3 regions of the Rhizobium beringeri genome follow, and region 1 is predicted to be linked to each of the others. Evidence: predicted binding sites of a transcription regulator. Region 1 holds the regulator's gene; each other region holds the start of a gene.
The links. Region 1 encodes HrcA, which represses chaperone genes, less so after heat shock. Its sites were predicted from a motif close to GTTAGCACTCNCNNNNNGNGAGTGCTAAC; they were not measured.

Region 1 (2,268 bases):
GATCGATCACCGGCTGGCTGGCGAAGATGCCGCAGGAGATGGCGGCGACGTGATCCTTCAGGACCCGGTCGACCTTGATCATGTTGCGGCTTTCCATCCATTTCAGGCAGTCGTAAAGCGCGATCCAGCCGCCGGTGATCGAGGCTGTCCGCGTGCCGCCATCGGCCTGGATGACGTCGCAATCGAGCGTGATCTGCCGTTCGCCGAGCGCCTGCAGGTCGACGACGGCGCGCAGCGACCGACCGATCAGCCGCTGGATTTCCTGGGTGCGGCCGCCCTGCTTGCCGGCGGCGGCCTCGCGCTTCATGCGTTCGCCGGTCGCCCGCGGCAGCATGCCGTATTCGGCCGTGACCCAGCCCTTGCCGGTATTGCGCAGCCATGGCGGCGTCTTTTCTTCGAGGCTCGCCGTGCAGAGCACATGCGTATCGCCGAACTTCACCAGGCAGGAGCCTTCCGCATGCTTGGAAAAATTGCGCTCGAACGAGACCTTGCGCATCTGGTCGATTTTTCTGCCTGAAGGCCGCATTCTTATCTCCTGGGGTTTATTTGACCGCTTCTACGATTGGCGGCGCTCATTTGCAAATTCCCTTTTGCCACGGGTGCGAGTTTGACTTACTTTTCGGGAAGTATCATCAGCGCGGGTTCGAAAGCTTCATGGGCATCAGGTCGACGTCGGTTTCGGATGCCGTAGCTGCGCTGGACGAGCGCTCCAGGGAAATTTTTCGTCGCATCGTCGAAGGTTATCTGGAAAGCGGCGAGCCGCTCGGTTCGCGCAACCTGTCCCGTCTTCTGCCGATGTCGCTGTCGCCGGCCTCGGTGCGCAACGTCATGAGCGATCTCGAAGAGCTCGGCCTGATCTATTCGCCGCATGTCAGCGCCGGCCGGCTGCCGACTCAGATCGGCCTGCGCTTCTTCGTCGATGCCTTCATGCAGGTCGGCGACCTCTCCGCCGAGGAGCGCGCCAACATCGACCGCCAGGTGCGGGCCGAAAGCGGCGGCAACCCTGTCGAATCGATGATGAACGAGGCAAGCCGCATGCTCTCCGGCATTTCGCGCGGCGCCGGCCTCGTCATCACCTCGAAAAGCGATCCGGTGCTGAAACATGTCGAGTTCATCCGGCTCGAACCGACAAAGGCGCTGGCCGTGCTCGTCGGCGATCACGATCAGGTGGAAAACCGCATCATCGAGCTGCCGGCGGGTGTCACCTCCTCGCAGCTGACGGAGGCGGCGAATTTTCTCAACGCACACATGTCCGGCCAGACCCTGCCGGAGCTTCGCAAGCAATTAAGCCGGCTGAAGGACGATGTCCGCCACGAGCTCGATGCCCTGTCGCGCGATCTCGTCGAGCGCGGCATCGCTGTCTGGTCCGGCAGCCCGGACGAGGGAAAGCCCGCTCAGTTGATCATCCGCGGCCGCGCCAACCTGCTCGAGGGCCTGGCCGGCGCCGAGGATCTCGACCGGCTGCGCCTGCTGTTCGACGATCTCGAGAAGAAGGACAGCCTGATCGAGATCCTCAATCTCGCCGAAAGCGGTTCGGGGGTGCGCATCTTCATCGGTTCGGAAAACAAGCTCTTCTCGCTGTCCGGCTCGTCGCTGATCGTCGCGCCCTATCGTGACGATGACGATCGCATCGTCGGCGCCGTCGGCGTCATCGGCCCGACACGGCTCAATTATTCCCGCATCGTGCCAATGGTGGACTATACAGCCCAGCTCGTCTCCCGCCTTTCGCGCAATCAGCTTTGATGCGCAGCTCTCAAGTGCGCGGAATTTTCGCTTCTTTGTCACGCAGACTTGATTTTTTTCGGTCAAACCTCGATATCGGGCGCATCTGAAGACACCAACCGGAGACCGTCATGACCGATGACACGACGAAAAACGGACCTGACGCAACTGCGGCCGATGCCGCAGCCGACGCTGCCGCCTACGTCGAGAACGATTCTGCGCAGGAAGAGGCCACCCAGCCGGACCCGATCGAGCTTCTGAAAGCCGAAAACGGCGAACTGCGCGACCGCTATCTGCGCCTTGCTGCCGAGATGGACAATCTGCGCCGGCGCACCGAGCGCGAGGTGAAGGATGCCAAGTCCTATTCCGTCGCGGGTTTCGCGCGCGACATGCTCGCCGTGTCCGACAATCTGCGCCGCGCGCTTGATGCCATCCCTCCGGAGACCAAGGCTGCGGCCGATGCCGGCCTTAGCACGCTGATCGAGGGTGTCGAGATGACCGAGCGCGCCATGCTGTCGGCTCTCGAGCGCCACGGCGTTCGCAAGC
Region 2 (2,268 bases), 1.0 Mb from region 1:
GCGCTTGGCGTGGCCGAGCATATCGAGCGTGACGTTGTCGAGCTTGATGCCGAGATCCTCGGAAATCATCTGGCCTGATGTAAGCACGGCAATGTCTTCCAGCATGGCCTTGCGGCGATCACCGAAACCCGGCGCCTTGACGGCTGCGACCTTCAGGCCGCCGCGCAGCTTGTTGACAACAAGCGTCGCCAGCGCCTCGCCTTCGACGTCCTCCGAGATGAGGAGCAGCGGCTTGCCGGTCTGTACGACGGCTTCCAGGATCGGCAGCATCGCCTGCAGGCTGCCGAGTTTCTTCTCGTGAACGAGGATATAGGGATCCTCCAGTTCCACGCGCATCTTCTCGGCATTGGTAACGAAATAGGGGGAGAGATAACCGCGGTCGAACTGCATACCCTCGACAACGTCGAGTTCGGTCTCGGCGGTTCGCGCCTCTTCGACTGTTATGACGCCCTCATTGCCGACCTTGTCCATCGCCTTGGCGATCATCTCGCCGATGGCGGCGTCGCCATTGGCGGCAATGGTGCCGACCTGGGCGATCTCGCCTGATGACTTGACCTTCATCGCCCGCGCCTTGATTTCCTTGACGACGGCGATAACGCCGAGATCGATGCCGCGCCTGAGATCCATCGGGTTCATGCCGGCAGCGACGAGCTTTGCGCCTTCGCGAAAAATGGAGGCGGCGAGCACCGTTGCCGTCGTCGTGCCGTCGCCGGCAAGATCATTGGTCTTCGAAGCCACCTCGCGCACCATTTGCGCGCCCATGTTCTCGAACTTGTCCGCGAGTTCGATCTCCTTGGCGACGCTAACGCCGTCCTTGGTGATGCGCGGCGCGCCATAGGCCTTATCGATGACAACGTTGCGCCCCTTCGGGCCAAGCGTCACCTTGACGGCGTTGTTGAGCAATTCGACGCCGCGCAGCAGGCGGTCGCGCGCGTCGGTGGAGAACCTGATTTCCTTGGCAGACATGATATTTCTTCCCAGTTCGGTCTTGAGATGCTGGTCACAAATTCGACGCTCAGGCGGCTTTGTCGGCAGCCGCTTCGGTCTTTTCGACGATGCCCATGATGTCGGTCTCCTTCATGATCAGAAGGGTTTCGCCATCGATCGTGACCTCTGTCCCCGACCATTTTCCAAACAGGATGAGATCACCGACCTCGACATCAAGCGGGACCAGATTGCCGCTTTTGTCGCGCAGGCCCGGGCCGACTGCGACCACTTCACCTTGCTGCGGCTTCTCCTTGGCGGTGTCTGGAATGATGATCCCGCCCTTGGATTTGACATCGCCTTCCGCACGTCGAATGACGACGCGGTCGTGAAGTGAACGGAATTTCATAGAGGTCTTTCTGCTGCCGGCGCGTATGGCGGCTGCAACTCATAAATAGCACTCGTGGCACTCGATTGATAGGAGTGCCAAGAAATATTATTCGCGGGGGAAGTTTTTTGAGATATTCAGGAAATCAATCCGACCGGATATTTTGTAATAAGCAGGAAATAAATAGAATTTTTTACGCCATCGCGCTCCATTTTATTTTCGTGAACGAAGAGTTAATTTGGCGTTTTTCATAGATAAATCAGAATTTATCTTGATTTAAACTCAATCGAGGCGCAATGATAGGTCTCGTCGATTTGGCCGACTTGGCTTCGCGGTGTCAGAGACCTACGACCCGCCATCACCACTGAATTCTCGACAGCGATCCATGACGTCGTTCCGGCGTTGAGTTCGCCTGTTCCGATCCGGAATGAGCTTGGCGCTGACCGCGGATGTACCGGCAGCTTCGAGTTCGTCCGGTTCGGATCTCAACGATACAGGAAACGCATCGGTGTATTTCCTGCGGAGGCCTCAGCCGTGACAAGTCGCACCACACAAACCGTCGTCCGCTTTTCATCCCCATTCCGCCTGCCCGGTTTCGACGGGGCGCAACCAGCCGGAGAATACCGCGTCGATTATGACGAGGAATTGATCGATGGCGTTTCCAGGCTTGCCTGGCGACGGGTCGGCGCCTTCATCCACCTGCCGGCGATCGCCGCGCAGAGTACGACGCAGCAGATGATGCCTATCCACCTGTCAGATCTCGAAACCGTGCTCGAAAAGGACCACAAACCGTCATGACCGCTACGCGCATCCCGCAACGCAATGGACGCTCAGTCCGGCGCGAGGCAGCAACACATATCTTCAAGGTGGGGCAGACTGTCCGGGTGAAGGACGGGTTCTTGGTTGTTCCTTTCAAGCTTCCCGACACATACCGCATTACCGCCACCCTGCCTCTG
Region 3 (2,268 bases), on a different contig from region 1:
GGCGTGTTGATGGTTGGAAGAAAATCCTCCACCTGCTTGCGTTGATCCTTTGGAAGCGTCTCCACCCGTTCCCTCCAGAACCGTTCGGCCTCCGGCGGATCCTCGTCCCATTGGCGAACATCGGTGATATTGTCGTCGATCATGGACCGGCGGTGGCCGCCGAGGCTGAGATATTCCTTTGCAAGCTTCAGGCTTGGGGTTTCGGTTTCGGTGCCGCTATCACGATCTAATGCCGAGCTGGCGTTGCGTCGGGCAGTTTCCAATGCCCTTTTGCGATCGGTCTCGGCCCGTTCAGTATCGGCGGACCGCGCGTCGTCGGTGCCGCTCTCGGGCGGCACGCTGGATTTGAAAGTCTTCATGGATCACCTTTCGATGTTGTGATCCAATAACCTTCGCAAACAGTGAGAGTTCCGCGTGGCGGGCGATTGATCTGAGCGGGGGATCGAAGCGGGGCCACGCATCCGGCGATCAATGGACGGCCATACTCACCATTCGATAGGGGTGCACGGCCTCGAATTGCGAGATCATCGCCGTCGCCTGCTGAAATACGAGCTCGGCATTTTCTGGATCGTCACGGGCGAGTTCATCGGCGTTGACGCGGATCGCTTCGGCCATGTTGTTGGAAAGTGCAGCAAACTGCGTGTTGCCTTCGACATAGGCCTCACGCGCCGTGTCCTCCAGCGTACGAGCGATATCGACGAGGATTTCCTCGCGTTCCTCGATACTGAGGTCTTTGATTATATTGGTCTTCTCTTCCATGTCACTCACTCCAAAAAGACGTGGGACGATGACCGAGCTCATTTGAGCCTCGATCAAAAAAGAGTTGGGAATGCCGAAATCCGGATTCAAGCCTCAATCCTGCTCGAACTCGCCTCCGGCACCACGCCGTCGCCTTCGTTATTCGAACGCGGGAGGCGATTTTCTGTTCCCTGCCAGGCGTTAGCACTCACGGGCAGGGAGTGCCAATTTTTCTTCCATCCCCTCTTGAATTGCAAAACCGTCGAACCAAATCATTCTCGCAAGGCGCGAGCGCTGCGCACCCGCCCGGATTGGTCATCCGGTCCGGCTAGGGAACAACGTCATCATTGTTTGTCGATGGAGGAAGACATGTCGTTCCGACCGCTTCATGACCGCATTCTCGTCCGCCGGGTCGATTCAGAGGAAAAGACCAAGGGCGGCATCATCATTCCTGACACAGCCAAGGAGAAGCCGCAGGAAGGCGAGGTCCTCGCCGTCGGCCCCGGCGCACGCAACGACGCCGGCCAGATCCAGGCGCTCGACGTCAAACCCGGCGATCGCATCCTGTTCGGCAAATGGTCCGGCACCGAGATCAAGATCAATGGCGAGGATCTGCTGATCATGAAGGAAAGCGACGTGATGGGCATCATCGAAACCCGGGGCGAAAAGAAGCAGGCCGCCTAAGGTCCCTGCTGACATCCGTCCACGCTGGAGCGCTTCAGCTTTTCATGGAAACGCAGAACCGCTCCAACATTTTATTTCTGACGCAATTCCGGTAAAACCGCTTCGCGCTTTGCCTGGGGAAAACCCCTTCGTACTTTTCCTGGAATTGCTCTGGCTGCCTATGAAGGAGTGAGGACATGGCTGCTAAAGAAATCAAATTCAGCACCGAAGCCCGCGAGAAGATGTTGCGTGGCGTCGACATCCTAGCCAACGCCGTGAAAGCGACCCTCGGCCCCAAAGGCCGCAACGTCGTGATCGAAAGATCTTTCGGCGCCCCGCGCATCACCAAGGACGGCGTATCGGTCGCCAAGGAAATCGAACTCGAAGACAAGTTCGAAAACATGGGCGCCCAGATGGTCCGCGAAGTAGCTTCGAAGACCAGCGACGTCGCCGGCGACGGCACCACGACGGCAACGGTGCTGGCCCAGGCGATCGTCAAGGAGGGCGCCAAGGCGGTTACCTCAGGCATGAACCCGATGGATCTGAAACGCGGCATCGATCTTGCGGTCGCCGCCATCGTCGCGGAACTGAAGGCCAACGCCCGCAAGATCTCCAACAATTCCGAAATCGCCCAGGTCGGCACCATCTCCGCCAATGGCGATGCCGAAATCGGCCGCTTTTTGGCGGAAGCCATGGAAAAGGTCGGCAATGATGGCGTCATCACCGTCGAAGAAGCAAAGACTGCGGAGACCGAGCTCGAAGTCGTCGAAGGCATGCAGTTCGATCGCGGCTATCTCAGCCCCTACTTCGTCACCGATGCCGACAAGATGCGGGTGGAGTTCGAAGACCCTTATATCCTCATCCACG

Region 2: the regulator HrcA is predicted to act here: its motif matches at 1,387-1,415, upstream of ELH03_RS05245 (co-chaperone GroES).
Region 3: the regulator HrcA is predicted to act here: its motif matches at 939-967, upstream of ELH03_RS26290 (co-chaperone GroES).

What each region holds. Positions count from the first base shown of each region.
Region 1 covers NZ_SILG01000001.1:5,439-7,706, forward strand. Annotated here, with positions in the region: gene rph (ribonuclease PH) at 1-526, opposite strand, end outside; gene hrcA (heat-inducible transcriptional repressor HrcA) at 655-1,743, shown strand; gene grpE (nucleotide exchange factor GrpE) at 1,854-2,268, shown strand, end outside.
Region 2 covers NZ_SILG01000001.1:1,002,727-1,004,994, reverse strand. Annotated here, with positions in the region: gene groL (chaperonin GroEL) at 1-966, opposite strand, end outside; gene ELH03_RS05245 (co-chaperone GroES) at 1,016-1,333, opposite strand; gene ELH03_RS05240 (hypothetical protein) at 1,847-2,110, shown strand; gene ELH03_RS05235 (hypothetical protein) at 2,107-2,268, shown strand, end outside.
Region 3 covers NZ_SILG01000002.1:565,084-567,351, forward strand. Annotated here, with positions in the region: gene ELH03_RS26280 (hypothetical protein) at 1-359, opposite strand, end outside; gene ELH03_RS26285 (hypothetical protein) at 469-759, opposite strand; gene ELH03_RS26290 (co-chaperone GroES) at 1,108-1,422, shown strand; gene groL (chaperonin GroEL) at 1,599-2,268, shown strand, end outside.